Regions from separate parts of the Holdemania sp. 1001095H_141210_F2 genome, predicted to be linked through region 3. Evidence: predicted binding sites of a transcription regulator. Region 3 holds the regulator's gene; each other region holds the start of a gene.

Region 1 (10,173 bases), on a different contig from region 3:
CCAGTCTGCCGCCAGCTTCGCCGCTGCCGCAAAGCTGGCGCAGGGCAAAAAAGGAAGGACTTACGGTGGATAGGAAAGTGAAGATCGGCAATAACGTAGAAAAAGTGAAGATCTGTGATAACGTCCAAAAAGTGAAGATCGGCGATAGCGTCCAAAATAAAAACGCAAACGTCAGGTTTGCGCTTTGACAGAAGGCTTCAATGCTGGGAAATCCCGGTTGTATGTCGGAGTTTCATTTCGAAAACTGCCGCTTTAACAGCGCTTCTTTCAGCGGTTTCATAAAAGTCCTGCCAATCGGAATATGCTTACCGTTGGAAAGCAGAATTTCATTGCCGCAGATCTGTTCGATATGCCGGAATGCCACGATGTAGGAACGGTGGCATTGGAAGAATTCATCCGGCGGCAGCTGGGACAGCACTTCCTGCAGCTTTGCGTACATTTCATAGTGGTCATGCGTGGTTGTGACGATAATCTTACGCAGTTCCTTTTCGATGCAGAGAATCGAATGAATCGGAATCGGAATGACCTGGCTGCGGCTGCGAAGCATGAAGCTGACACCGGCCTGGGCTTGTCCCAGCTTGTTCAGCGCCCGGTCCAGGGCATCCGGCAGCCGCTGCGCCATCTGCGATTTCAGGACGAAATACAGATGTTCGGTTTCGTAAACGTCGGAAAAATACTCCAGATAACTGGAAATGAAAATAATCTGCGCTGAGGGCTGGACCAGATTGATTTGTTTCGCGACCTCGATTCCGGTGATGCCCGGCATCCGGATATCCAGAATATAGAGCTGGATTTCGTAGGATTCCAGGTCTTTCAGCAGCTGTGCGCCGCTGTCCCAGGGGTGAATCTCAGCTTCGATTTCCCGCATTTCGCACAAACGCCGGAGTTCCTGCGCGATCATACGCAGATGGAGCGGATTATCGTCGCACAAACCGATACAGAGCTTCATAGGCTTCTCTCCTTTGAATGTGCATTTATTATATCATTTTCATCTGTTCAAAACATTGAATTTTCAGATAATTACCAAAATGGAAGGAAGATCTGTTCACAAAATAAACGATATTCAGTGGTTTTAAAAGCGAAAAAACGGATAAAAAACGCTCTTGCCAGTGATTAAAGCTTATTTCCGACAGCTTCAACTTCCCGGCTTTTGAAGCGTGAAGGATGTTCAAGGATACAGGTGGGCAGCCATGTCGGAAAATCAGCGGCCAGCTTGCAAGGCATTAGTCCGCAAAGGGCGGCTTTGCCGATTCGTCATTTAACGAAGCCAGCGCAGCTTCAGCAGCTTCCCGCAGTTTTGCCTTCAGCGAAGAGGGCTGCAGGATTTGGACCTTCCGGCCAAACTGAAACAACCAGCCCAAAAAGGGCGGGGCGACGCTCAAAGTCAAATTGACATCAAAATCCTGATCGGTGATGCGCGTGATCATGACGTCCTGACCGAACCGATCGAAAACGGTATTCGCCAGAGATAAATCAAAGCGCAGCGTCATGTTGACGGGGTCGCTGGCGTACATGCCGAAGCTGCGGGCGGCATATTCCTTCAGATCGAAAGGAATCCGGGGCAGCGGTTCGCTCCTCAGCCGGATCTGTTCCATTTTATCCAGCCGGTAATGGGAGAAGCCCTGATGATGAAACGAGTAGCATACGCAATAATACCGCTGGTTTTCACGGATCAGCGCGTAAGGAAAAAGCTGATAGGACTGCGACTGACGGCGGTAGCGTTTCTGTTTATGCACGGTGATGTCAAAGTACCGGAACTCGATTTCCACATTTTCGCGCAGCGCCTTCAGGATCTGATCAATGTTGCCGAGAATGTCGACGTCAGAATCGCGGCGGGCCGGCAGAACCGGCGTTAACTGCGGCTGCTGATAGCGCGAACATTCCTGCCCCAGCGTCGCGTTGAGCTGTTCCGCCTGGTCAGCGGAGAGAATAGCCAGTGAGCCGACGGCGTCGCTGAGCAGTTTCAGCTGCGCGAGGGTGTAGCGCCGGCGCAGCCAGTAGCCCCGATTTTTCTGATAGCGGATATCCCAGCCTGCCTGACGCAGAATATCGAGATCGGAATACACGGACTTGCGCTCGGCGCTGATCCCTTTCTGATTAAGTAAGGCGATGATTTCATCACATTTGATCGGATGATCGCTGTCTGTTTCCTGTTCAAGCAGACGCAGGATTTCCAACAGCTTTTGTTTCTGCGACCGCTGATTCGCCACGAAAGATCCCCTCCTGATTAAAATTTCTTAAAAATATTGTATCACTGTCCGATTAATCGGACAATGAAAAATCGCGGCTGTGGTATGATTAGGACGCATTAAGGGAGGGACAAACGATGGAGTTAAAACATAAAGGAATGTTGGCGGCTGGCGGACAGCTGGCGGGAATGGGATATCTGATTTCCGGATATGGCAGCGCAGGAGTATTCCTGCTTGCGGTCACGGCTTGCGCGCTGGTTTTCTTTCAAACGGAGAGCCGCCGGCGCTGGCCGTGGAAAGCGGCGGTTTTATCCGGGCTGGCCGGCGGGGCGATTCTGGCGCTGCAGCCGATGGCTGGAAATCCGGGCTGGCAGATCGGGGTAGTCTTGAATGGCGTGATCGCGATGTCAGGATGCCGTTGGGTCGCTTCCATGAAAAAAAGCGAACGTCAGGAAATCCGCTGGTCGCTGGACTGGCTGACGGCGCTGGCCTTGTTGTTCTGCGGCTTGTTTTTTCTGATGCCTCCGTCGCTGCGCGTTCACGTCATGGAACCAGCGTATGCCCAGACCGGGTCAGTCTGGCCGCTTACCCTGTTTCCGCTGCTTGTTTTTATGCCTTATTTTCCGGTCCGTCTGCGCTTATGGGAAAGCCGGAGTGTGAATAAGGCCCGCGCCGGAGTGCTGAACGTAAAATAGTCTGGGCTAACCCGAACCTTTTGTGGTAAACTAATCACTCAAGGGAGTGAGTTCGATGACTGAATTTCTGATTAGAAAATTTGTTAACAATTATGCGCAGACTGAGGATCCGAAAGTTCGGGAGAATTATGGATTTCTGAGCAGCCTGACTGGAATTGCCTGCAACGTATTGTTGTTTGCGGTGAAGCTGGTCATGGGAACAATCGCCCATTCCATTTCCATCACCTCGGATGCGTTCAATAACCTCTCGGACAGCGCCAGCTGCGTCGTGACGCTGTTTGGCTACAAATTGGCGGCGAAGCCGGCGGATAAGGATCACCCGTTCGGTCATGGCCGGATTGAATATCTGACGTCGCTGGTGCTGGCGTCGGTCATTCTGATCGTCGGTTTTGAGCTGTTAAAAAGCTCCGTCATGAAGGTCATTCATCCGGAAACCGTCCGGTTCAGCTGGGTTGTGCTGATCTCGCTGCTGGCGTCGATCGGCGTGAAATTCTGGATGTGCGGCTTTAATCGGAAACTGGGCCGGCGGATTGATTCGTCGGTGATGCTGGCGACGGCGCAGGACAGCCTGAACGATGTGATCGCCACGGCGGCGACGGTGGTTTCTCTGGTGCTGTCAGCGTTTGTCAGCTGGCCGGTCGATGGAATTATGGGCGTGGTCGTTTCGATATTCGTCCTGTTTTCCGGCTACGGCATAATAAAAGATACGATCGGCGAGCTGTTAGGGCAGCCGGCAGATAAAGAGCTGGTGGGCAAAATCTCACAGATCATGCTGAGCCGTCCGGAAATTCTGGGTCTGCATGATTTGATCATCCACAGCTATGGTCCGGGTAATTTGATCGGCAGCGCGCATGCCGAGGTCAGCGCTCACGACAATCTGCTTCAGATCCACGATACGATCGACGAGGTGGAAAAGGCAATTTACGAGCAGCTGCACGTCATGTTTACGATTCACATGGATCCGATTGAAACGGATAATCAGGAGATTGAAGAAGCGCGGAAGATGATGCAGGAAATTCTTGCCCGGATTGACGAACAGTTAAGTTTTCATGATTTCCGGATGGTCAGCGGACCCACGCACACGAATCTGATTTTTGATATCGTTGTTCCGTTTGCGTGCAAGCTGAGTTTTGACGAGATCCGCGATCAGATCAATGCCCAATTAAGCCGGCAGAAGAAAAAGTGGTACACGGTCATCACCTTCGACCGCGATTACACCGGTGAATAAGCGGCGAAGAAAATGAGTACATCCGCCTTGAAGCGGGAAAGAAATATCAGCGAAGCCGCAGCCGCTGGAAAACAGGCTGCAGTGGTTAGCGCGGGCTGAAACGGAAAAGGAAAATGGCCTGAAAAGATAAGCGAAGCGGCACGTTGGAAAACGATGGGGAACGTTCAGCGAAGTTCACCCGTCGTTTTTATGATGGAGCGGACACGCCGGGGGCCGAAATCTGCTGCCAGGCGGCAAGAGCTTTGCCAACAATGAAAAAAGACCGGATTGTCCGGCCTCAGGATGAAGTTTGATTTTAAAGGAAGTCTTCTTTCAACATTGCGCTTGCGGAATGGGGTGTTGAAGCGTCCGCTTTGAGTTTCTGCCATAGTTCGTTCAGGCAGCTCTCCGCCTGCGTCAGATCCGTCAGGCAGCCATACAGAGCCTGACTTTCAGCCTGGATGCATTGATAGCTGTCGATAATTTCCCGGCAGTTTTGTTGATTGAGGGCGTCTAATCCCTGCGGATCGTCCAGCACGGCATTGACGACCTGCGGATCCAGCTGGCCCGCATCCCGCATCTCGGCTAGAATCTGGCATGAGCGTTCCAGCGGGTAAGCCTGTTTGTAACTGCGCTCCCCAGTCAAAGCGCTGAAGATGTCGGCGACGGCCAGAATCCGCTGGGGAAGCGTCAGCTGCTGGAGTGTTAGTCCGTCCGGATAACCGGAACCATCCAGCTTTTCATGATGACGCAGCGCGATATCGCAGATTTCCTCACTGACCCAGCCGTTCAGGATTGCCGCTGTTTTTTCCACATGCGTCTTCATGATTGTCATTTCCGCTGGGGTCAGCCGTCCGGGATTTTCCAGAATGTCCAGCGGAATGCCGATTTTCCCCAAGTCATGGAACATTCCGGCAATTTTCAGCGCCTGTTGATCATCAGCGGAAACGCCGCACCGGCGTCCCAGCTGCACTGCCGTCGAGGCGGTGATCATCGTGTGCGTAACCGTGTGGCGGGAACGAAAGTCGATGACGACGATCAACATCGTCAGCAGCGTTTCTATCTGGCGCGATGAAAATGGGAACTGCCGTTCCCGCTGAAACAGAAAATCCGGCCTCGCGGCCGCAACGGATTTCAGGTCGGCTTTCTCAGCCAGTTCCAGAAGCGCAGGATAAAACCAGCCTGCGTACTCCCTGCGGCGGATTCGTTGTAAAAATTGGGCGAGGGTTCCGTGACCATAGGTGAGAAAGATATCCAGACGGTCGCAGAAACTGATCAGACTGGCAGTCTGGGCTGTTCTGCGGTCAATTCCCGCTTCCAGCATTTTGTCATAGCGGCTGTGATGAAACATGACCGCGTCGGCCATCGTGGAAAACGGAGAGTAATGGTGCAGGAAAAGCATGCCGTAGATCGCATGATCCCAACACGTTTCTGTTTCAAACTGGATCATCCGCGCAATTTCTTCCGTTTTGTAAGCGCCGATATCATGCAGAAAAACAAGGCAGTCCAGATCCCGCCGGTTTTCTCCCTCGATCCCCGCGGCTTCCAGCAGCTGGTCGGCATAGGAAGCTGAACGCAGCTCATGGCCGATCAGGCGCGGATCGATCATATCGAAACAGTTCGCAAGCAGACCGAGAAGCTGCCGGGCGTTGATCTCTGTCAGAGAATTCATGCCTTATTCCTCCTTGTTATTCATTAAATAATAATCTAACCTGAATAAATGTAATTATAGCATTAAGCTGGGGGAAAAGAAAAGGAAGAAGGGATAGAACACGCTTTAGACAGGTGTTCTTCCATTTCTTCCTTGTTTTTTATCTGGGTTTTGATTGAAGCTTATTCCTGGTTGGCGCGGATCATCAGATCGCAGACCTGATTGGCATACGCGATCGGATCTTCAATCTTGTAACCTTCGATTAACATCGCCTGCGTATAAAGCAGATCGGTGTATTCGTCCATCAGTTCCGGATGCTTGTCATAAATCTTCTGCAGCGTCGCGAAGATCTCATGATCCGGATTGATTTCCAGAATTTTGCCAGCCTTGACTTCATTCTGGTTTGGCATCTGATTCAGGACTTTTTCCATTTCCATTGACAGACCTTCGTCGGAGACCAGGCAGACCGGATGGGATTTCAGACGGGAGGACAGGCGGACTTCCTTGACTTTTTCGCCCAGTGCTTCCTTCATCTTGTCCAGCATCGACTTGTTTTCCTGCGTCTTCTCCTCCTTGGCCTTCTTTTCTTCCTCATCGTCCAGATCCAGATCACCCTGATTGATCGACTTGAACTTCTTTTCCTTGTATTCCATCATGATGTTGGCGGCGAATTCGTCGACGTCGTCTGTGAAATACAGGACTTCATAGCCTTTGTCCTGGAGCTTTTCCATCTGCGGCAGCTTTTTGATCAGCTCGATGCTCTCGCCGCTGGCAAAGTAGATCTGATCCTGGCCTTCCTTCATTCGGGAGACATATTCGTCCAGCGTCGTGTATTCATCGTTGTGCGTGGACTTGAACAACAACAGATCCTGCAGCTGGTCTTTGTGCATGCCATAGTCCTGGTAAACGCCGAATTTCAGCGACAGACCGAAGTTCTTGAAGAATTCTTCATATTTCTCCCGATCGTTTTTCAGCATGTCTTCCAAGGTGTTCTTGATCTTTTTCTCAATGCTCTTGGCCAGCGTTTTCATCTGCCGGTCCTGCTGGAGGATTTCACGCGAGATGTTCAGATTCAGATCGTCGCTGTCGACCAGACCGCGGACGAAGCGGAAGTAATCCGGTACCAGATCCTTGGCTTTGTCCATGATGAACACGCCCTTGCAGTAAAGCTGCAGTCCCGGTTCATAATCGGCGCTGTAGAAGTTGTACGGTGTTTTGGCCGGGATGAACAACAGCGCGTTGTAGGACGTCGTGCCTTCCACGGAATAATGCATGACTTTGGCCGGATTTTCCCAATCCATGAATTTGTTCTTATAGAACTCGTTGTATTCGTCTTCCTTGATTTCCGATTTGTTGCGCTTCCATAACGGAACCATCGAGTTCAGCGTCTGGATTTCCTTTACCGTTTCCGGTTCGTCCTTGCCTTCGACGGTTTTGGTCGTTTCCACTTCCATCTCAATCGGCCAGCGGACATAATCGGAATACTTGCGGATCAGGTTTTTGATCGTGTATTCGTCAAGATATTCGTCGACCTTGTCGTCTTCGCTTTCTTCCTTCAATTCAAGGATGATCTTCGTGCCGACAGTCTCCTTCATGATCGGCGAAATGGTGTAGCCGTCCTCGCCGTTGGAGATCCAGGAATAACCCTGTTCACTCTGGGCGCTGCGGGTTTCGACGATGATCCGCTGGGCAACCATGAACGCGGAGTAGAAACCGACGCCGAACTGACCGATGATATCGACATCGCTGGTGCCTTCCTCCAGCTTCTGCTTGAATTCCAGCGAACCGCTGTGAGCGATCGTGCCGAGGTTGGTCTCCAGTTCCTCCTGGGTCATGCCGATGCCGCTGTCAGTCAGCGTGATCGTGCGGTTGTCCTTGTCCAGATCGATCCGGATTTTTAATTCGCTCTTATCGACGCGCTGATTTTCATCGGTCAGCGACAGGTAATACCGCTTGTCCAGGGCGTCTGACGCGTTGGAGATCAGCTCCCGCAGAAAGATTTCCTTGTTGGTATAGATAGAATGAATCATCAGATCCAAAAGACGCTTGGATTCAGCTTTAAACTGTTTTTTAGCCATAATGATTTCCTCCTTTTAGCACTCTTGATAAGTGACTGCTAAGATAATATAACACTTTTCCCCCGTCCTGACAAGTCCGCTGCGCTACTTTTCCACAAATTCGAATTTACCGGCTTTTCAGGAGACTGCAGGACAAAAGAAAAAGGAGGAAGATCACCCTTGAAGTCAGACGGAATTCTGTAAATGTCCGGTCAGTCTGTTTCGGCTGCACCTTTTCGCGTCTGCTCGATATGGGCGATGCAGCGCTGATCGCAGGGAGTCTTTGTGTAGGGACAACGCAGCGCGGCATGGCTGCAGCAGAGGAAAAGCAGAGCTTCCAGCCGGGGGAGATCAGTCTTTGCGTCGTTTGGCAGCAGGTTCAAATTAACCTGAAATGGATTTTCCATAAGCACCTCCTGGTCGAACTCTATTTTATCTCGGATAAAGAGAAAAATAAAGATTATCCATTAGCGAGAAATGGCAAATTTTTACGTTGTTTTACGATATGATTCTTATACGAAAACAAGGAAGGGAGGGGCCGGATGAAAGCAAAACTCTCATTGGGCGAGAATCTGCGTCTGCTGCGGGAAGAACGGGGAATCAGCCAGGAAGCTCTGGGGCAGGATTTAAGCTTGAGCGACGGCGCGATTTCCCGGTATGAGAATAATGTCGCGGAACCGGATATCAACACGCTGTTCGGCATGGCGGAAATCTTCGGCGTCGATTTCAACTATCTGTTGGATTATCATGGGCGCGTGCGGAAAAGCCAGGAGATCGTGCTGCAGAACAAAGACGTGGAGCTGTTGAATTGCTTTCATCAATGTTCCTCGGGGCATCAGCGCGTGATCCGGATGCTGACCAAAGAGCTGGCTCGGCAGGATGGACTGTGGCCGAAGCTGAGTGAACTGGCGTCGCTGGAAACCGCGGGTCTGGTCAATGAAGACAAAGAAGAATGGATTGAACCTCAACCCGAAGTGAAAATCATAAAACAGCCGGGACATTCCCGGAAGAAGAAAAAAACCGATTCCTGACCTTGGTTGATGCAAAGGTGAAGAATCGGTTTTCGTTTGGCTTTTCAGCCGCCGCTTTGTGCACCAGGCAAGAGCTGCTTAATCCCAAAGAGGGACTCATCCAGCGGCGGCCAGCGCTAATTCACGAACCTTCTGTTCGCTGACCACATCATAATCCAGCTCATGCGGCGCCGAAGCAAAGGCGTAAGTGACGTGATTGCCGGCGGTCGTCGGATCGGTCAGCCAGTCTTTGCATGAGGAATGCAGCTGGCAAACGCCAGTCTGCTTTAACAAAAGCTGCGCGTTGTCCGCATTGACGCCGCTGCCGGCCAGAATTTCAATCTGACTGCCATAGTTTCGCTGCAGCCTCGCGATCGTTTCAATTCCCTGTTCCGCTTTCGCTTCCCCGCCGCTGGTCAGCACCCGGTCCACCTTCCAGTCGATCAGCTGCCGCATCGCGGCGTCGAAATCAACGGTGCAGTCAAACGCCCGATGGAAAACAAACTCCCTGCCATACTGGTGGGCCAGGTCAGCCATGGCCCGGGTTTGCGCGGCATTGATGGTGCGGTCGGCGTTTAATGCGCCGAAGGCCAGACCCGCCGCCCCATGCTTTAAAAGCAGTTCGGCGTCGGTCAATAAGATTTCAAATTCCGCGTCGGTGGTGCAGAAGCCTGCGCCCCGGCTGCGTACCATTGCAATGATCGGCAGCGACACGGCTTTTTTCGCCTGAATCAGATTGGCCAGCGTCGGCGTCAAGCCGCCCAAAGCCAGGGCGGAGTTCAGCTCGATCCGATCCGCGCCCCCGGCCTGAGCGGCCAGACAATCCTGCGCGCTTCCGCAGCAAATTTCTATTTTCGGTTTCATGCGTCGATTCTCCTTCTCATTCCTGTTACCCTCATTGTATCGAGATGAAGGAAGGAATGCAAGGTATCGGGTGATTCATGACGGACACGCTGTGGGCAGACCAATGAAAAGCAGAAGGAAGCCATGCCAATCCGGGACCGGCGCGGAGCGGCAGGTCTGGCAGTGTTTTGGCTTGCGCAGCAGAATTGCCGGGGAAGGTTTTGAATAAGAGGGAGGATCAGGGAAAAGTCGTGCGAGAAAACAAAGCCTCATGAAAAAGCAGGACATAAGGGAAAAGCAGGACATAAGGGAAAAGCAGGACATAAGGGAAAAGCAGGACATAAGGAATAAACAACTAAGGAGAAAACAACCAAGGAAAAAACAGGACATCAAGAACAACAGAATGTTAAAAAAGCTGAAAATCAAGAAAAAGCAGAATATAAAAAAGGCAGAAATCCAGCGCCTGCCAAGGCTTACCCGAAAGGGCCGCGCTGATTCTGCTTGATTTACTGTTTGTAACT
Region 2 (10,173 bases), on a different contig from region 3:
GCGTTTCATCATCCCCCGTTTTTCCATGCTCGTCCCCCCTACCGCAGATGCGTCAGCACCTGGAAAAGAATCTTGAGACTGATCAAAAAGAGAATGACGCTGCCCGCCGTGAAGATCGTCCGACGATAGGCCAGCCCCAGCCGATAGCCGATCTGTTGTCCCAGCTCAACGCAGACCAGCGTAACCAGCGTTGAAATCAGACATACCTGAATCGAGTCTGTCTGAAGCAGTGTCATACTCGTGCCCAGCAAGAACACGTCGACGCTGGTAAGCAACCCCAGGATGAGTACTTTTTTGTAGTTAAAGCTTTCGTCGTGACGTTCCTCGAAAGCTTTTTGACGAAATGCCTGAATCAGCAGGAAGCAGCCCAGCGCAAACAGGATCAGCGCGGCGATCACCTGATTGACATGCAGCACCAGCTGGCTCTTGATCAGAGAACCGGCCAGCGACCCCAGCACGATCATCAACAGACTGGATCCGGCGAAGATCAAACTGTTCATCAGCGAACGGCGATGTTCCTGAGGATTCATCATCGCGCCCCGCGCCATCATGACCACAAAGCAATCCAGCGACAAAGCCAGGCAGGTGACCAGAATTTCGAGTGTATTCACCTGATTCTCCCTCCTTTATTGTTTACAGACCCAGTATAGCCGAAGGGGAACAGGGATGCGATAGACAATCGTCAGATTCTGTCAATTCTTCCGGATTCCCAGCCTGCTTTTTAAAACGGCAGGCATGGCGGCGGATTAACTCAGCCTTCAGCAAGACGGATATTTTCCATTCGCTGCAATCTTATGAAAATGGATTGCTTACTTCCAACAGCCGAAACACCGGGCTTTGTCCCTGAATAGACAAAAGCGCAAAAAGAAAAAATCAGCGGCACTTGCGATCCGCTGATTCTAAGCCCGGGTTATTCAATCATAATGGTTTTCTTGTTTTCCACAGCCGGCGCATCCTTCTTCGGCAGAACGATCTTCAGCTCGCCGTTTTCATAGTGAGCTTTGATATCCTCCGGTGTCACCGCCTCGCCGACATAGAAGCTTCTGGAGCAGGAGCCCTGAACCCGCTCCTGGCGGATTACGTTGCCCTGATCATCCTTTTCTTCCTTATTGGTATTGCGGATAGCGGAAACCGTCAGATAGCCGTCTTCCAAATCCATCTTAATGTCTTCCTTGCTGCAGCCTGGCAATTCAATGTCAAGCAGATAACTGCCGTCCTTCTCATGGATGTCACAGCGCATCGCCGTAATTGCGTTGCGGTGGAGCAGCGGTTCGTCAAACACGTCATCAAAGAAGTCGTCAAACATCATTCTCGGTAGTAATCTCATACATCACACCTCTTTCTGTTTTCAACTTATGCGATCCTGCCTGATCAGAACTCTGATTGCTCAGAGAAGTTATTCAATCGAAATGGTCTTTTTGGTCTGCATCGCCTGCGGATCCTTCTTCGGGACGAAGACCTTCAGTTCGCCATTCTCATAGCGGGCTTTAATATCCTCGACATTCATTTCCTCACCGATAAAGTAGGTCCGGGTGCAGCTGCCGCTGAAACGTTCCTGGCGAACGAGCTTGCCCTGTTCGCTTCGTTCTTCATTGGAAGCTGTGCGGGCGGCCGCAATCGTCAGATAACCGTCTTCCAGTTCCATTTTGATTTCTTCCTTTTTAAATCCAGGGAGTTCAATATCCAGAAGATAGCCATCTTCTCGCTCACGAATATCGGTTTTCATGACAGCCGGGACGTTATTCTTTCTGAAAAATGGATCCTTAAGAACCTCGTCGGCCAAGTTGTCCATCCAGGTGTTCGGTACAAATCTCATCTTGAATCGCCTCTTTCTATCTGTCTTATTCCTGGCTTCATTGGGTCTTTCCCAACTTGCAATTTTAGTATATCACAGTTTTTAGCACTGTCAATAGATAAGTGCTAATTTTCTTATTTTACTTTCACAAGTTCACAAAGTACGTCTTTCATAGAGCATCGCGATGATTTTGTCAATCCGGCGAATTCGTTGTTCCTCTGCACCTTGTTCAGCATAATTCATGATTCGTTCCCGCTGCCAGGGATCAAGCAGCTGAAAAAAATAACAAGCGCTTCGATTGGCCAGAAGGGCTTCCTGCAGGGCTTGAGGACAGCGCGTCAGGCATTCGCCGACTTCCGGAGCCAGCCAGATTTCAACGGTGCCGCCGGCGGTGAGCGGCTGCAGGGAAAAAGCTTCCGCAGGGAGTTCCAGTGTCCAGAGACAGCCTTTTCTTTCCGCCTTTTGTTTGAATAACAGGGTTCCCAGCATGACGATCAGCGCCCCTTCCGGCATGGTCTCCGTCTTGATTTCAAGGTGCGGCTGCGGAACAGCGCGGACGATTCCTTCAATCTGCATCATGATTTCCTCCTGGCCTCTAGTATGCCTCGGCGGATTTAATTTATTTTTATTTTCCCGCCTTTCTGCGGCAGAACCGTCTGATCTGCGCTGTTCGATTTTGCCATCTTTACGTAAGAGGGCAGAGGATCAGGGCGGCGGTTTCTCCGCTTTGTCTGAATTTTAATCCTGCTTTTGTCTTTTCCCGCGAAGAAACGCTTGTAAAAACGAAATAAAAACTGCCAGTCTTCTGCGTAGAAGTCCCTGACAGTTTTTAATCGGCCGCTTTTTTAACGGTCTTTGAGATTGGTTTGATAAAACGTCTTCAGCGAAGCGGTCAGCGGATCGTTTTTTCCTTTGCGCTCATGCCGCGTCAGCAGGGTCAGAAAGACAAGGCCGCCTAAGAAGCAGACGATCATATCTGTCATCGTATCATAAACGCCCTGGGTGTAGTGATTGATCGCGTCGATCTTCAGAAAGATCAGGCAGGCGAATTCAAAGCATTCCCACAGAAAGGCGATCATCATGTTGATCCCCTGAATCGACAGACATTTTAAAAGGTAATGGCGCCGCGAGTCTTCCGTCCATTGTTGTTTCAGCCAGCAATAAACCAGTGTGATCCCGGCGCAGATCAGAATGCCGGAGCTGAAATGCAGAACTTTGTCAAAGCAGGGAATGGCATAGCCGTTAAGCGTATTGCCGATAATCATCGCGACGGCGATGAACAGCTGCGTCCAGAACAACAAACCCCAGGCGTCTTTTAATTTCAACCCTTTGACCGCCAGCGGACCGATCAGCTGCACGCCCAGCGCCATTGCCAGATAGCTCAGCTTGGCGTAGAGGTGATGCTGCAGCTGAAAGATTGTGCTGATAATCATCAGCGCCGCCGAAGCGCCGTATAAAAAGATACATGCTTTTTTCATGATCAGACTCGCGACCTCCCTGTCTGCGTTATGCCGGCTGTTTTTTTAAGCTTACCGGAATTGGAAATCCAAAGTTTTCAATGACTTTCACAACGCGGATCATGTCTATGCGCCGCGTCGGTATTTTATTAATATGCCCCGGTTTCCTGCCGTTCCGCTTCAAAACTTTTCTTTATTGTTTTTAAAGCGATCGGCACGAAAATCAGCGCGACGAGCAGCTCCGCCGCCGGATAACAGAACCAGACAGCGCCCAGGCCGCCCAGCTGGCCGAGTATCCAGGCCAGCGGAATGATGAATACCAGCTGGCGCAATAACGACATGACCAAGCTCATCATGCCTTTGCCTAACGCCTGGAACATCGTCGTCATGATGATGCTGCAGGCCGCCGGCAAGAAGCACAGCGCCAGCACCCGCAGCGCATAGCCGCCCAGCTGAAGCATCTGATCAGAGCCGTTGAACAGCTTCAGCAGCATCTCCGGCATCGTCCAGAACAGCACCGTGCCGACAAGCATGATCGCGACCGCCACGCCGAAAGAGAGCGCCAGCGTGCGGGTGAAGCGTTTTTCATCCGCCGCGCCGTAGTTGTAGCCCAGAATCGGCATGGCACCCTGGTTTAAGCCGAAAATCGGCATGAAGACAAACGACTGAAGCTTAAAATAGATGCCCAGAACCGCCACTGCCGTTGCAGAAAAGCTCATCAGAATGGCGTTCATCGCAGTCGTCGTCAGGGAACCGATCGCGTTCATGACAAACGTCGGAATCCCGACGCGGTAGATATCCTTGGCCGCCTGCATCTGCGGATGATGCCGCCATGGCGCGATATCGACCTCATGCGTGCCGACTTTCAAGACGATCAAGACGAAGATCATCGCCAGGATCTGACCGATAACCGTCGCCACCGCCGCGCCGGCCACGCCCATTTTCGGTACGCCGAAATAACCGAAGATGAAAATCGGATCAAGAATAATATTGGTAATCGCGCCGATCAGCTGCGAAATCATCGGCACGATCATGTTGCCGGTTGCCTGCAGCACGCGCGAACAGGTCATTTCAATCATGACGCCGACTGAGAATACCATGACGATCATCAAATACTGCGACCCCATCGCAAACACCGCGGCGTCCTGCGTAAACAGGCCGACAAACGGCTTGGCCAGAAACAGACCGACGAGCATGCACAGCGCCATGTTGATCAACGACAGCACGATTCCGGTATTCGCCGCAATATTCGCTTCCTCCCGGCGTTTCTCGCCTAACCGGCGGGCGATCAGCGCATTGGTGCCGACCCCGACGCCCAGCGCCAGCGCGATGATCAGCATCTGCAGCGGAAAGGCGATCGAAACCGCGACCAGCGCGTCTTCGCTGACCTGTGCGACGAAAATACTGTCGACAACGTTGTATAACGACTGAACCAACATCGAAAAGATCGCCGGCACCGACATGCTGAAAAGCAGCTTGCCGACCGGCATGGTCCCCATTTTATCGGAATTGAATTTACTCATAAAACCCCTGCTTTCTTAAATCAATAGTCTTATTCTAGTTGAATTGGGCTTATTCTACAAGTCTTATTTCAAAAGGATTTCGCCGGGAATGGGTGTTCCGGTTTTTCTTTTGTTTTATAGAACAAGCTTCGATCCCTAAAACGATGAAAACGGGAAGGATTGTTTGCGGCTTGAAATCATGATAAGATGAAAACCAAGAGGTGATCGCATGCGGCTGAAAGAAGATTTTCATCACACGATCGTGATCGAACGGTCGGAATTTATCTGTTATGTACGCAAATGTCTGGATGAAGTGCAGGCCAAGGCGTTTATTCAGGAAATCCGGAAGCTGCATCCGGAAGCGAATCATCATTGTTACGCGTATATCGCCGGGCAGCACAACGAACTGCAGCGTTCCAACGACGCGGGAGAGCCCGGCGGGACTGCGGGCGTCCCGATGCTGGAATCCTTGAAGCTCAGCGGCCTGCAGGATTGCTGCGCCGTCACGGTGCGGTATTTCGGCGGAATCAAACTGGGCGCGGGCGGCTTGGTTCGGGCGTATTCCCGATCGGTCAGCGAAACGCTGAAGCTGGCGCCGAAGGTGGAAACGATCCAGATGGACCGCTACACGCTGACGTTTTCCTACGACCTGATCGGCAAGCTGGATTATTTATTAAAGGATCAGGCGGACATCGTGGCAAAAGAGTATGGCGAACAGGTGGTCTACGAGTTTTTAACGACAAATTCTTCCTTAATCGAAAAAATTCAGGAGCTGACCAGCGGACGTTACCCCTGCCGCTGGCTGGCGCGGGAGCTGGTGGAAAAGGATTGCGGCTGACGCTTCATTGGTTTCCCCAGACAATCCGGCTAACGAAGTAATGCTGTGTATCCCGATTCATTGACAGCCGGCACTGCCGGCTAACGAAGTAACCGGGTTTCCTCAGAATCGTTCAGCTTGTTCAAAAGCAGACTTTTTTCTTGTGCTTCCCGCAGCGCAGGGGCGGTGTTATAATAAATTAGATTTTCAGACACTGTGTCTGAACGATAGAGGAATAACGAATGAATTTAAAGCTTCAGCCGTTTCTGCCCTCCGGCTTCGATCCCCAGGAAGGCAGACATTTATTGAAAGAAACGATCGACCTGGCCTGGCCGGCGACGGTGGAATCGATCTTCGTCGGATTGGCGTCGCTGGTCGATACGATCATGGTCAGCACTCTGGGCACAACCGCGATTGCGGCGATCGGCCTGACCAACCAGCCGAAATTTATTGCGATTGCGTTCATCGCTTCCCTGAACGTCGGCATCACGGCGATCATTTCCCGCCGGATCGGCGCCAACCGGCTGGACGACGCCAATACCTGTCTGCGGCAGTCGTTGTTGATGTCCGTGCTGATCTCGGCGCTGGTCTGCGGTTTATCGTTTCTGTTTGCCCGGCCTTACATCCAATTCGCGGGCGCGCAGGCGGACACGATTGATCTGGCGGTGCAGTATTTCCGGATTGTCATCGTCGGCCAGTTCTTCGGCAATATCGGGATGACGATCAACGCCGCCCAGCGCTGCGCCGGCAACAGTAAGATCTCGATGCGCACCAATCTGGCGGCCAATGGGATCAATGTGGTTTTCAATTATCTTTTGATCGGCGGACATTTTGGCTTTCCGCGCTTAGAGGTGGCGGGCGCGGCGATCGCGACGGCACTGGGCTGCTTCATCGCGTTTTTAATGAGCGTCCAGTCGTTGGTCAGTCCCAAAAGCAAGCTCCGGCTGACGTTGAAAAAAAGCTGGCTGCCAAGCCGGGAGGTGTTGGCGCCGGTCGGCGAGATTTCGTTCAGCGCGTTTGTGGAACAGCTGTGCATGCGGCTGGGTTTCTTCCTGTATGCCTTAATCGTCGCGGGCCTGGGTACCAAGATGTTTGCGACACATCAGATCTGCATGAATATCTGCAACATCTGTTTCAGCTGCTACGACGGCTTTGCGGCCGCCGCGGCGGCCTTAGTCGGCCAGAATTTAGGCCGCAGGCGCAGCGATCGGGCGGAGTGCGTCACTGTGATCTGCAACCGGCTGGCGATGACGATGGCGGTTCTCATGGTGGCCGGGCTGATCCTGTTTCGCGCGCCGTTGATTCAAATGTTTACCGCGGATCCGGAAATCATCCGGCTGGGATCGTGGATTATGATACTGTTCGCGCTCAGCGTCCCTTCTTTAAGCGCGATGACGGTGTATGGCGGCGCGCTGCGCGGAGCCGGGGACACACGCTTAATCGCGGTGTATGCCTTAGTTTCGACCACGATCATCCGCCCGGCCCTGTCCTGGCTCTTATGTTATCCGGTCGGATTGGGTGTGATCGGACCGTGGATCGGCTTGCTTGTTGACTTTGTGCTGCGGTTTGTGCTCTGCCGCCGGCGCTATCAAACCGGCCTGTGGAAGCAGCGGGTTTATTAATATCGCTAAAACAGACTTGGAATTTCACGAAACTTAAAAGCCTTGGATTCTGCGCTCGAATTTTCATTCAAACCAAAACAAAAAGCTGGTCATGCTCAGCCTGAATTCAGGCTGGATATGGCCAGCTTTTATATCATTGCTTCCACTATAAATTAATTCGGTCTCCTATCCCAGTTTAATTCTCAGATCTTGGAAAGCGTTATCTTATGTTTTGTTGAGTTAAGCTTGCTTAAAAGTTACGAAGCCCCGGCTTATTCAAACTCCACTTTGGCGACACGCACAATCCAGTGGCTGCCATATGGGAAGCCGACAGCGCGGTAGCTGCAGACGTCATCCTTCTGGCTGAACAATAATTCCTCGCCGTTGTCGATCCAGCGGATCGATTTGACCTTGCGGTGCAGTTTGGACAGCGAATGATCCTCATCGGTGCTTTCATACGCCGCGACGACGTCCTTCGGCCCCAATAGCGGAAGATCGTGGACATACACATACGCCGCCCCGTCTTTTTCCAGCACGAAGTCTTTTTCATGGCTGCAGCGGATATCGCACACCTTGCCATCGTACAGCGAATCCTTCGCCATCGCCGTCCACTGGCCGATGACTTCCAATAACGCTTCCGTCATCTTCGTAACGCCGCCCTGGCCGGTCAGCCCGATGTTCAGCAGATAGTTGGCCCCGACCTTGCGGGCATGACACAGCCGTTCGATCATCTGACGCGGACTCTTGTAATCCAGATCATGCGCCGCGATGCCCCAATGCCGGTTCATCGTCTGGCACATTTCCGCCGTGATGTATTTGGCCTTGCCTTCGCGATCCATCGGCGTCGCCTGACCCTGTTCAAACGTAACGGAATCCAGCTCAGGATGACCGGCTTCGCCCTGACGGGACAGACCGGTGTTGTTGATGATCATCGCATCCGGCTGCAGCCGCCGGATCATGCCGTAGAACTCATCCAGCTTCCAGTCCGCATCGCGCTTGGACCAGTTGCCGTCGAACCACAGCCCGCCGATTTTCCCATAGTGTGTGCACAGAATCTCCACCGACTTGGACAGATATTCCAGATAAGCGTCGAAATCGGCGTCAAAATCCGGATGAACCCAGTCTAAGGTCGTGTGATACAGGATCGGCAGGATATCTTCCTCGCGGCAGGCCTCGACAAATTCTTTGACCAGATCCCGTCCGCACGGTGTATGCATGACGTCGTAATCGGTCAAACCGCGGGTATCGTACAATGAAAAACCGTCGTGGTGCCGCGTCGTCAGCGTGATGTATTTCATGCCCGCCTGTTTGGCCAGCGCCACAATCTTCTTTGCATCGAAGTCCTCCGCCGTAAAGTTGTTGAACAGCTCGGTGTACTTTTCCTGGGAAATATGATGCAGGTTCATCGTCCATTCCCCTTGCGCTAACTGGGAATACAGTCCCCAGTGGATAAACATGCCGAAGCCGCGCTTTTCAAAGTCGGCGATGTATTTTGCCGGTACAGGAATACTCATAATAACAGCCCTCTTTCTTTCTCTCTGCTTTTATTGTATCAAAATTTCAGGGGCAAAACGACTGGAATTTCGCGATCTGTCCAAAGCGGGCGCCGTTGCGTGGCAGCCCTCAGCGCTTCTCAAAGTCCGCAGCCGGTTTTCTGACATAACAGGTAAAAGAAAAGAACGGCGTGTGTCCGTTCCTTTCAAAAGAAATGGATTAAATAAAGCTCAGCAGCGCGCTGATCACGCCCACGCCGACCATGACTTTGATCGGGCTTGGTTCCCATTTGCGCAGAATGAAGAACGCCGCCGCAAAGAAGATCAGATTCTGCGGGTCAAGAAATTCCAGACCGAAGCCCGCCGCGCCTTCTTTGAAGAACGCCAGCTTGCAGATCGACAGCCCCGCCGAAGCGATCAGAGCGATGACGACCGGGCGCAGACCGGACAGAATGCCTTTCATCAACGACAGGTTTTTATATTTGGTATAAACGTAAGCCAGGGATAAGACGATGATGCAGGAAGGGGCCACGCAGCCGATCGTCGCGATGATCGCGCCCGGCAGACCCGCGATATGCGTGCCGACAAACGTCGCAGAGTTGATCGCGATCGGTCCCGGCGTCATTTCCGCAATCGTGATGATATCCGCAAACTGCGTCATCGTCAGCCACTGATGAATTTCAACGACCTGACTCTGGATCAGCGGCATCGCCGCGTAGCCGCCGCCGATGCTGAACAGGCCGATCTGGAAAAAGCTCAGAAACAGCTGGATAAAGATATTCATTTCTGTTCCTCCCCTTCTTTCGCTTTCTTCTCCCGCGTCATGTAATCCACTGTCCCGATTGCGCCGCAGACGACGATGATGATCAGGATGTTAACCTTAAAGTAAACGCTGGCGATGAACGCCGCGACCAACAGGAAATACTTGACGACGTTCTTTTCTTTCACTAATCCCTTTAACATGTTCCAGACGACGTCCAGAATGACCGCCGCCACCGCCGCCTGCATGCCGCGCATCACGGCGCTGACAATCGGCGAACTGCGGAACGCCGCATAGAAATAAGAAATAATCGTTAAGATAATTAACGGCGGCAGCACCGTCGCCACGATGTTGACCAGCGCGCCCGGCACCCCTAACAGCCGGTAGCCAATGATGATCGAACCGTTGACCGCGATCGCGCCCGGGGAACTCTGGGCAATCGCCACCATGTCCAGCATTTCTTCCTCGTCGATCCAATGCAGCTCATCGACAAACTTCTTTTTCATCAACGGGACAATGACGAACCCGCCGCCGAACGTAAACATGCTTAACGTAAATGTCGAAGCGAACATTTTCGCATACATTTGTAATTTTGAAGGCTTTTTCTTCTCTTCCATTTGTGTCATCTCTTCTTCCTCCCGCTCTATTATAAGACTTGTGTTCTCATAAAGACAATAATATAATTTTATAAATAACATATCATTTTTGATATGAATTCGATTTCAGGAAGGAGCGTTGATTATGACCC
Region 3 (10,173 bases):
CCACGCGATGCCCTCGACAATCGCCGTCTTCCCGACACCCGGTTCGCCAATCAGCACCGGGTTATTCTTTGTTTTCCGCGACAAGATCTGGATAACCCGCCGGATTTCCTCATCCCGGCCGATAACCGGATCGATCTTGCCGCTCTTGACGTCCTCGACCAGATCGTGTCCGTATTTCTGCAGCGCATCCAGTTGATTTTCCGCGTTCTGTTCATTCATCTTCATTCCACCTCGTCTTTCTTCCTCCGCTTTTTCAAGCGCTTTTTTCGTAATTCCGGTCGCTTCCAGAATCGCCTTGGCGACGGCGCTGCCACCGAACAACAAGCCGATCAGAAATGCTACCGAACTCATATAGGTTTCTTCGTGTGCCTGACTCCACTTCAGCGCTTCCTGATACGCCTGATTCACCTCGCGGGAGAGGTTCGGTTGAGCGCCGGAAGTACTGGAAGGCAGCCGTTTCATATAACTGTCGACGATCTGCAGCGTCCGTTGCTTGTCTTGTCCCAGCCGCTGCCACAAGCCGTCGATGCCGTCGTCTTCAAAAATTGCTTTCAGACAATGCTCGACGTTCAGCTCGCTCTGGCCCTGCGCCTGCGCCAGCTGGATCGCTTCCATTAAGATCCGCTGCAATCGTTCTGTCATCTGATCAATATTCATAGGATGTCCCTCCTTACACTCGTTAGTATATCACTTTTAGCACTCTAGTCAATAGAGTGCTAAACAAAATTTTTAAGAAAAGGGTTCGTTGTCCCGAAACCCTTTCCATCGTTATTTAAAAGCTTTCTTGAACTTGTCGAAGACGGATTCCTTCCCGCCTTTCGCCTGCAGCTTGCGCAGCTTTTCATACATTTCTTTTTCTTCGCCGCTCAGCTTCTTCGGGATTTCGATCTTCACCTCAACGAGCTGATCGCCTTGACCAGACCCGCGCAGATCTTTCACGCCCTTGCCTTTCAGCCGGAACTGCTGGCCGTTCTGCGTTCCTGAAGGAATCGTCAGCTCGACGTCGCCATAAACCGTTGGCACGTCGACCGAACAGCCCAGTGTTGCGTCCACTGAAGAAATCGGAATCGTAATGTAGATATTCCGGCCGTCGCGCACGAAATAATCGTGCTTCATGACCATGATCTCGATATACAGATCGCCGTTTGGCCCGCCGTTGGCGCCGCGTTCACCTTTGCCGGATACCCGCAGCTGCTGCCCGGACTGAATGCCGGCCGGGATCTTGACGTCGACGCTCACGCGTTTATGTTCATAACCCTTGCCGCCGCACTTGGAGCATTTTTTACGGATTTTCTTACCCGTGCCGCCGCAGTCCGGGCAGACACTCTGGGACTGGAATACCCCGAACGGCGTCCGCTGCTGCGTAACGACCGTTCCGGAACCGTGACACGTCGGACAGACGGTAACGTCATCCTTGGAATGCGCACCGGTTCCCATGCATTGAGAACACTGTTCATCCACGTCGATCGTGATCGTCTCCGTCTTGCCGAAGATCGCGTCCATAAAGCTGATCTTCATCTGCATGTAGCGGTCCTGACCCTTGCGCGGGCCGTTGGACCGGGCCCGGGATCCGCCGCCGCCAAAGCCGCCGCCGAAGAACGATCCGAAGATATCGTTCAGATCGTCAAATCCGCCGCCGCCAAAACCGCCGCCGAAGCCGCCGGCGCCCATACCGTCCATTCCCGCATGACCGAACTGATCATAGGTCGCCCGTTTCTGCGGGTCGCTGAGCACTTCGTAGGCCTCGTTGACTTCTTTAAATTTTTCTTCTGCACCCGGTTCCTTGTTCACATCCGGATGGTATTGCTTCGCCAGTTTTCGATAGGCTTTTTTTATTTCATCATCGGAAGCGCCTTTGCTGATGCCCAGGACTTCATAATAGTCGCGCTTTTCGCTCATAAAACATCACCCTCCTGCTACTCTATACTTTTGATGAACCGGTCCAGGCCCGCGCCGCCGGTAACCCGGATCCGCGGCAACCTGTACAAATCCATTCCGGGTTTTATTTTACCATATTCTGTCGTAAAAGCCAGCTGAACCCCAGCTTCCTGTAAAATTTCTACGGCGTGATCGTTCACGTCGCCAAACGGATAACAGTAGACGAAGCCGCCGTCGACATATTCCAGCGACTGCCGGGTATCCGCTACGCCCTCATCGTGATCGACGCACAGGATCCGTCCGCCATGGCCGGCCTTGCATCCGCCCTGATGCATCAGGAAGGAATGCGACTGCAGCTCTAAGCCATCCTCGCGCATCTGAAAAAACTCATACGGCAGCTGCGGATTCATCCAGCCCGTGATCAGAAACAGCGTCGCGTTATAGCCGAAATCCTTTAATACCGGATAAGCATATTGATAAACCCTCGGATCGCCGTCGTCGATCGTAATCGCGACCGATTTCTCCGGCACATCCGCCCAGCCTTTCATCATCATTTCCACTTCGCGCATCGTCAGCGCGACGTAGCCGCCCTCCTGCAACGCCTGCAGCTGCCCGCGGAATTCCTCCACCTCGACGAAATTCACGTTTTCGCGGCTCTGACCCTCGGCTTCACTGTAAAAGAAGTGATACATCAGCACTGGCAGCGACGTAGCCGCCGGTCCGCCACTGCCTGGCCGGGCGATCGTTTCTTCAACCTGAGCGGAATCCACCCAGACGATTCGTCCCTGCAGCTCAACGCCGTAAGCGCCGTCCTTCTGGGCATACACCAGCCATTGCTGATCCGTGCTGGTCGTCAGGATCGTTTCGCCGTTGTCATCCAGCATCCGGGTGCCGGCCTTCAGCTTCACCGCAAAATCCTTTTCCAGTAAATGATTGGTCGGATTCAGCCAGCGACCGGAAGGCGTTACCTCCAGCGCGTTGACCAATACCTGCGCACCGCCCTCCTGATCCATTCCATCCAAGGGCAGATATTGTGAAGTGATCAGATTCGGATCGTTGATTTCTTTTAACTGAACCAGCTGCCCCGGCTGCAGCACGGCAAACGGTTCCGGTTTGCCGCCGTTCATCACGACGAGCTCCACCGGCTGATCGCTGCTGACGCAGCGGCCGTTGCATTCTTTGACATGCGCCAGCTGTTCCTCGCTCAGCGAGCTTGTCAGCACGGCGTTGTCCGCATTTTCCAACTGACCGGCGTTGTTCTTGGGGGTGCGGGAACAACCGCTGATCAGCACGCTCAAACACAGAAATCCCAGTATGGAAACCAGGATTTTTGTGCGGCGTGAATTGTTATTTCTTTTCCTTGAAATCGGCATCGACGACATTGTCATCCTGAGCGCCTGCGCCCGCATCAGCACCCGGAGCACCCGCCTGCTGCTGATACATCGCCTGAGCCATATCGTTGGCTGCCTTTTCAAGCTGTTCCATCTTGGTCTTCAGCGTGTCGATATCGTTGTTGTCAATTGCCGTGCGCAGTTCGTCGCGCAGCTTCTTGACTTCTTCCTTCTGCTGATCGGTGACGTTCGCGTTTTCCGTATTCAGTGTTTCGTCGATCTGATTGATGAACGCTTCCGCGCGGTTCTTCAATTCGATTTCTTCTTTGCGCTTATCGTCTTCCGCCTTGTGATCTTCCGCCTCACGAACCATCCGATCGATTTCTTCATCGCTTAATCCGGAAGAGTTGGAGATGGTGATCGACTGGGACTTGCCTGTGCCCTTGTCCTTCGCTGAAACGTGGACGATACCGTTGACGTCAATGTCAAAGGTAACTTCGATCTGCGGAACGCCGCGGCGGGCCGGTGCGATGCCGCCTAACTGGAAGTTGCCCAGCGTCTTGTTATCGTTGGCCATCGGACGTTCGCCCTGCAGGACATGGATATCAACCGCCGGCTGATTGTCCGCCGCTGTCGAGAAGACCTGGCTCTTGGAAGTCGGGATCGTTGTATTTCTTGGGATCAGCACGGTCATGACGCCGCCCAGCGTTTCGATACCTAAGCTTAACGGTGTAACGTCCAGCAGTAAGACGTCCTTGACGTCGCCGCTGATGACGCCGCCCTGGATCGCCGCGCCCAAGGCTACGACTTCATCCGGGTTGACGGAACGGTTCGGTTCCTTGCCTAATTCCTGACGGACAGCTTCCTGAACCGCCGGGATTCGGGTTGAGCCGCCGACTAACAGGACCTGATCAATATCATTCTTGGTTAAGCCGGCATCCTTCAATGCCTGACGAACCGGAACAACCGTGCGGTCGACCAGCGATTTGGTCATCGCGTCAAACTGCGCGCGGGTCAGCGTCGCTTCAAAGTGCAGCGGTCCGGCTGCGCCGGCGCTGATGAACGGCAGGGAAATCTGTGTCTGAACCATACCGGACAGATCCTTCTTGGCCTTTTCCGCCGCTTCCTTCATTCTCTGCAGCGCCATCCGGTCCTGCTTCAGATCAATACCATTTTCTTTTCTGAACTGATCTGCCATCCAGTCGACGACCACGTTATCGAAATCATCGCCGCCTAAATGGTTGTCGCCTGCGGTTGCCAGAACTTCAAAGGTGCCGTCGGCCAGATCCAGAATCGAAACGTCGAACGTACCGCCGCCCAGGTCAAAGACGAGGACTTTCTGTTCCTTGTCAGTCTTGTCGATACCGAATGCCAGCGCTGCCGCTGTCGGTTCGTTGATGATCCGTTCCACTTCCAGGCCCGCGATCTTACCGGCGTCTTTCGTCGCCTGACGCTGCGCGTCGTTGAAGTAAGCCGGAACGGTGATGACGGCCTTGTCGACCTTCTCGCCTAAATAGCTTTCCGCATAGTCCTTCATGTAGCCTAAGATCATCGCGGAAATTTCCTGCGGCGTGTATTCCTTGCCGTTGAGCTGAACTTTCTCATTGGTGCCCATTTTCCGCTTGATCGAAATAATCGAATCCTTGTTGGTGACGACCTGACGCTTCGCCGCATCGCCGACGATCCGTTCGTTGTTCTTAAACGCGACGACGGACGGTGTGGTGCGGTTGCCTTCCGGGTTGGTGATTACTTTGGCTTCGCTGCCTTCCATGACGGCGACGCAGCTGTTGGTTGTACCTAAGTCAATACCGATAATTTTTCCCATAATAGAAATCCTCCTTATTTATTTACACATTTTCACTTATTTGCTTATTCGCTGACCTTGACCATCGCGGCGCGCAGGATTCGGTCTTTTAACATGTAGCCCTTCTGCAGCACCTCGGTGACGTGGTTGGGTTCGACGCCCTCGACCGCTTCCATCATCAAAGCCTGATGGAAATTCGGATCGAATTCCTTGCCCTGCGCTTCGATCTCGCTCACGCCCTCTTTGGTCAGCGCGTGAATGAGCTGCTGATAAATCATTTCCACGCCTTTGCGGTAGCTTTCGGTTTCCGGCGTCGGCTCGATTGCCAGCGCCCGTTCCAGATTGTCCAGAACCGGCAGGATATCGAGCGCGAAACTTTGGATCCGGTATTTCCGGGTTTGCTCGGCTTCCTGCTGAAGACGCCGCCGGGTATTCTCCGTATCCGCGTAGGCTTTCAGGTATTCGTTCTTCAGTTTAACGTTTTCCCCTTCCAGCTCGCTGATCCGTGTCTTCAGTTCTTCAATTTCATTTTTCTTGGAGAAGAAGCCTTTCTTCTTCTCGTCTTTCTTGTCTTCCTTTTTTTCTTCCGGCTGCTCCGCCGCTTCTTCCGCGGCCGGCGCTTCCGGTTCCACCTGCGGGCTTTCCGTCATTTCTTCGGTCTCGCCCGGCGCCGCAGCCGTTTCCGGTTCGGCGTTCTGCTCGTCTTTTTTCATTTCTTCCTGGTTATTCATGGCTGCCTCCTTTTCCGTATAAACTCTCGATCGACTGACTGACCATTTCCAACAGCGAAACAATTTTGTCGTAATCCATCCGGGATGGTCCGAAGACCATCAGCTGGCCTTCCTCCTCGGAACCAAGCTTGAACTTGCTGGTGACGACGGCCATGTCGTTGACCCATACCAGCTGGGCGTTTTCGTTCATCTTCAGCGCCAGCTCCGAATTGGTTGTGGTGCCGATCTGACGCCACAGGCTCGGGTTCTCCATCATCGTCATCAATTCCTTCAGCTTTTCAATGTCGGCAAATTCCGGCTGGTACAACATGTTGTTCTGGCCGCTGAAATATACGTTCTCGCTCGCGAACTTGACAAACGCGTTGACAAACGCCTGAAACAACATTTCATGCCGTTTGACATGCGCCGCCAGGATCGGTTTGATCGAATCCATCTTATCCACGACGTCTTTGATCAAAGTGCCCTTCAATCGGTCGTTCAGAATCTGGCAGCAGGTTTGGATATCGTCTACTGACAGGTCGTCGTCGAACTGGAACGTCCGGTTTTCCGTATGCCCCAGATCGGTAATAAAGACTGCCACAGCACTTCGGTTGCTGATCGGGAACAGCTTGACATGCTCCAGCCGCTGCCGGCTCGCATCCGGCCCCAGCACGCCGGAAGTCAGGTTCGTCATCTGCGAGAGGATGTTGCAGCTCTCGCGGATGGCATCGTCCAAATTCAGCGGTTTGCTGGCCAGCTGCTGGCGGACTGCCACTTCCAGCTGGTTATCGACCTTGTGTTCCATCAGATGTTCGCAATAGAACTTATAGCCTTTTGTGGAAGGCACGCGGCCGCTGGAGGTATGTGTTTTTTCCAGCAGTCCCATTTCTTCCAGGACCATCATGTCGTTGCGGATCGTTGCGCTGGAGTAAGGGAGCTGATACTTTTCCATCAGAGTCTTGGAACCGACCGGCTCGGCTGTCTGAACGAACTCGTCGACAATGGCCTTGAAGATTTCAATCCGCCTTGGTGTCAGCATCATCCCGCCTCCTTTAGCACTCTTTCCCGATGTCTGCTAACAGTATAATCCAGCTTGTTAGCACTGTCAAGTTAAAAGTGCTAATTTTTTTCAAGTTTTCAAGCTTATCGCTGTTCGACTTTCAGCTTGGGACTCATACACTTTACCAGGAGGCTTTTTGCCTATGAAAAAAGGAATGACAATCATCTTTTTCACGCTGCTGGCCGCGCTGCTTTATTATGGATCGGTAACCTACCAGGCATCCTGTCAGGCGTTGTCGATTTGGTTTGAAAAACTGGTGCCGTCGTTGTTTGCGGCGATGGTCGTAATCCGCATCCTTGATGGTCAGGGATTGTTAGCCGCCCTCTCAAGGCGGCTGTTTGGATTTACCGAGCGCTTGTTCCGCATCTCGCCGGCCGCTTTTTCCTTAGTCTTCGCTTCCTTCTTTCTCGGCTCGCCCGCCGGACAGATCCTGATCGACGATTATGTGCGGGATGGCCGGCTTTCGCAGGCTGAGGGGCAGCGGCTGGCTTGCTGCGTTACGGTCAGCACGCCGTCGTTTATCTTGATCACCTGCGGTTCGGTTCTGCTGCGATCCTTTCAATACGGCTTGATGATCTGGCTGGCGGAATTCTTCGCCGTGATGCTGCTGCTGTTCTTTACGCGCAAGACGCCCGTTGCGTTGCAACTGGATCCGCGCGGATCCGTTCCTTCCTTATTTGAGAATTTAAAAGACGCGGTTGTCCAGGCCGGCGTCAGCTTATATTTCATCGGGGCGTATCTTCTGCTGACACTGGTACTGCTGAATTTAGCGACGATGAAGCTGCCTGCTGCCTGGCATCTGCCGATTCAGTGCGTGACCGAGTTTTCCTTAGGCACCAACAATCTGGCGCTGCTGCCGCTGGCCGTGCCCCTGAAAGCGCTGCTGATGACGCTGGTGCTGGGATTTGCCAGCTTCAGCGTGCATCTGCAGGTCCTCTCGCTCACGCCGCATCTTCATCTGGCTTATCTGCGTTATCTCGCTTACCGGCTGATGCAGACCGGCCTGGCCGGCGGTCTCTTCCTCTTCTTGATGATGCTGCAAAGACTGCGCGGCTGATCATTGCTTTCATTTGTCCTTTCTGGCTTAAAACCACAGGAAAACCGCGGCGAATTTCCTTATTTTCGGATCCGCCGCGGCTCTTTTTATTTTCCAGCGCTCGTCTGAAGCCTCTGTCTGTCTAAAATCTGGCCGGGTGATTTTTCAGCCCCCATTTTCAGCGTTATCCTGATCAATGGAACCGCCTGTAAAATCCTGTACTGTTTGTTTCAAAGCCTGCGTTCCTTCTCACCCGTCCTGCCTGCGGGCAGTGAAGTCTGCCGCGGCGGTTTTTCCCCGCTGGGAAATCGCCGTTATTCCCCACCGGTTTTCTTTTTCAGCGGGTTCAGCTCTTCTTCAACCTCATTGATGATGGCTTCCGGGATAAACTTCGACAGATCGCCGTTGTTCAGCGCGATTTCCTTGGATACGGACGACGATAGAAAGGAATACCGCGGCCGGGCAACGAAGAACACCGTTTCAATCGTCTCATCCAGAAACATATTGGCCGTCGCCTGCTGCAGCTCATATTCATAATCCATGACCGCCCGGATGCCGCGGATCAGCACCTGCACGCCGATCGACTTTGCAAATTCCACCGTCAAACCATGGCCGACCACAACTTTGACATTCGGCAGATCGCGCGTGATCTCCTGCAGCATCCGCACGCGCTCTTCCTCAGTAAAGGCGTTGCGTTTGTTCGGATTCTTCATGATCGCAATGATCAGCTCGTCGAAGACCGACGATGCCCGCGTGATGATGTCCAGATGACCATAGGTCGGGGGATCGAACGATCCCGGATAACATGCTCGTTTCATAGTTCTGTTTCCTTTCGATAATAACTGATGCGGCTGATGCCGTAAGTTGCTTCCTTGACGCGATGCAGCTGATGGTAGGCCTCGTCAAACTCGTCTTCCTTTAGACTCTCCAGAATCACCTGTCCGTGATCGCGGATCAGATTTAACGCGTCGAGCTGCTGCATGATCTTGTGCAGCTGCTGCTTCTGATAAGGCGGATCCAGATAAACCAAATCCAGTTGAACACCCATGCCCGCCAATCGTCTTAACGCCGCGAAGCTATCGCACTTCCAGACGTCGCACTGCGCTTCAACCTGAAGCGAAGCAATATTGGCTTTGATCACGGCCGCCGCGGCCGGACTGCGGTCGACAAAATAAACATGCTCCACGCCTCGCGACAGCGCCTCCAGTCCCATTGAGCCGCTGCCCGCAAACAGATCCAGCATGACGCCGCCGTCAAAATACGGGCCGATCCGGCTGAATACTGCTTCCTTGACCTTATCCAGCGTCGGCCGGGTCTGATCGCCTTTGGGCGCCTGAATCAGCCGGGAACGAAATTTTCCTGCAACAATTCGCATTTTTTTACTCCTTGTGTGTATAAAGGACGGAAAACTCGGGCAAGATACTAGTGCATCGAAAGATGCTATCCCCCAATCTTTGTTTCTCCTCTCCCTTTCTTTGGAATTCCCGAGTCGCTTCGGGAATTCTTTTCTTTCTTTTTTCCAATCGCCGGCTTTTCCTATAAACAAGCATCGTTAAGCCCGCTCCGCTTTCTTACATCGCCATTTTTCCTACCAGCGTTGTCCTTCGCCGTTTATGCCGGCCCGCGTTTAACGTCTTATTCTATCTTCCCCTGACGGTATTGCGAGATCACCGCCTGGCCCATGCCAACCGCCACCATGACGGACAACGTACTGGAACCCCCTGCGGAAATCATTAACAGCGGCACGCCCGTCAGCGGGATCAAGCCGGTTACGCCGCCGACATTGAACAAAAAGTGAATGAAGAAATACATTGAAACGCCGATCAAAACAATCCGCCCGCGCTGACTTTTCATCCGGATCGCGTAGATAAACATCCGCCCGACGATCAGCGCATAACAGATAAAAATCAATAAGAAACCAAAGATGCCCAGTTCCTCGACGACGATCGCCAGGATAAAATCCGTGTTCGCCGCCGGGAAGTTCGTATACTTCTGAATCGACTTGCCATACCCCACGCCCTGCCATCCGCCGCTGGCAAAGGACACCAGTCCGTTGATCAGCTGGAAGCCCGTGCCGTATTTATCCGCAAATGGATTCATCGCCGAGGTGAAGCGGTTGATCTGATAGTTCTTAAACGGCAGCGCTTCGATCAGGTGTTCGCCCATTGGCGACAGGATCCATACGATCAGCACAACCCCGATGATCAGCAACATCACCAGCATCTTCTGCAGCCGTACTAACGAGGGATGGTAGGGGATCAGAAAACAGATGCACGCGATCCCCGCCATGACGATCGCCGAACCGAAGTCCGACTGCAGGATTGCGACGATGAAGCAGAAGCCCCCGACGATCA

Evidence for each region. Region 3 encodes HrcA, which represses chaperone genes, less so after heat shock. Its sites were predicted from a motif close to TTTTAGCACTNNNNNNNNNNNAGTGCTAAAA; they were not measured.
Region 1: a site for HrcA is predicted at 7,834-7,864, ahead of htpG (molecular chaperone HtpG). Genes of this name have one in related genera too.
Region 2: a site for HrcA is predicted at 1,896-1,926, ahead of I2G61_RS07405 (Hsp20/alpha crystallin family protein). Genes of this name have one in related genera too.

What each region holds. Positions count from the first base shown of each region.
Region 1 covers NZ_JADNPO010000033.1:12,960-23,132, forward strand. The annotation lists gene I2G61_RS14195 (LytTR family DNA-binding domain-containing protein) at 233-949, opposite strand; gene I2G61_RS14200 (YafY family protein) at 1,224-2,210, opposite strand; gene I2G61_RS14205 (hypothetical protein) at 2,327-2,884, shown strand; gene I2G61_RS14210 (cation diffusion facilitator family transporter) at 2,940-4,112, shown strand; gene I2G61_RS14215 (HD domain-containing phosphohydrolase) at 4,408-5,763, opposite strand; gene htpG (molecular chaperone HtpG) at 5,925-7,820, opposite strand; gene I2G61_RS14225 (hypothetical protein) at 8,012-8,206, opposite strand; gene I2G61_RS14230 (helix-turn-helix domain-containing protein) at 8,342-8,830, shown strand; gene I2G61_RS14235 (copper homeostasis protein CutC) at 8,927-9,673, opposite strand; gene I2G61_RS14240 (hypothetical protein) at 9,924-10,157, shown strand.
Region 2 covers NZ_JADNPO010000008.1:132,974-143,146, reverse strand. The annotation lists gene I2G61_RS07420 (TetR/AcrR family transcriptional regulator C-terminal domain-containing protein) at 1-27, opposite strand, end outside; gene I2G61_RS07415 (manganese efflux pump) at 39-611, opposite strand; gene I2G61_RS07410 (Hsp20/alpha crystallin family protein) at 911-1,327, opposite strand; gene I2G61_RS07405 (Hsp20/alpha crystallin family protein) at 1,397-1,816, opposite strand; gene I2G61_RS07400 (YdeI/OmpD-associated family protein) at 1,949-2,374, opposite strand; gene I2G61_RS07395 (hypothetical protein) at 2,641-3,273, opposite strand; gene I2G61_RS07390 (MATE family efflux transporter) at 3,402-4,775, opposite strand; gene I2G61_RS07385 (YigZ family protein) at 4,984-5,592, shown strand; gene I2G61_RS07380 (MATE family efflux transporter) at 5,814-7,193, shown strand; gene I2G61_RS07375 (alpha-L-fucosidase) at 7,445-8,686, opposite strand; gene I2G61_RS07370 (chromate transporter) at 8,886-9,449, opposite strand; gene I2G61_RS07365 (chromate transporter) at 9,446-10,051, opposite strand; gene I2G61_RS07360 (LysR family transcriptional regulator) at 10,167-10,173, shown strand, end outside.
Region 3 covers NZ_JADNPO010000038.1:6,064-16,236, reverse strand. The annotation lists gene I2G61_RS15050 (ATP-dependent Clp protease ATP-binding subunit) at 1-657, opposite strand, end outside; gene dnaJ (molecular chaperone DnaJ) at 769-1,899, opposite strand; gene I2G61_RS15040 (polysaccharide deacetylase family protein) at 1,917-3,266, opposite strand; gene dnaK (molecular chaperone DnaK) at 3,226-5,034, opposite strand; gene grpE (nucleotide exchange factor GrpE) at 5,079-5,744, opposite strand; gene hrcA (heat-inducible transcriptional repressor HrcA) at 5,737-6,762, opposite strand; gene I2G61_RS15020 (hypothetical protein) at 6,926-7,840, shown strand; gene coaD (pantetheine-phosphate adenylyltransferase) at 8,134-8,637, opposite strand; gene rsmD (16S rRNA (guanine(966)-N(2))-methyltransferase RsmD) at 8,634-9,365, opposite strand; gene I2G61_RS15005 (FtsW/RodA/SpoVE family cell cycle protein) at 9,455-10,173, opposite strand, start outside.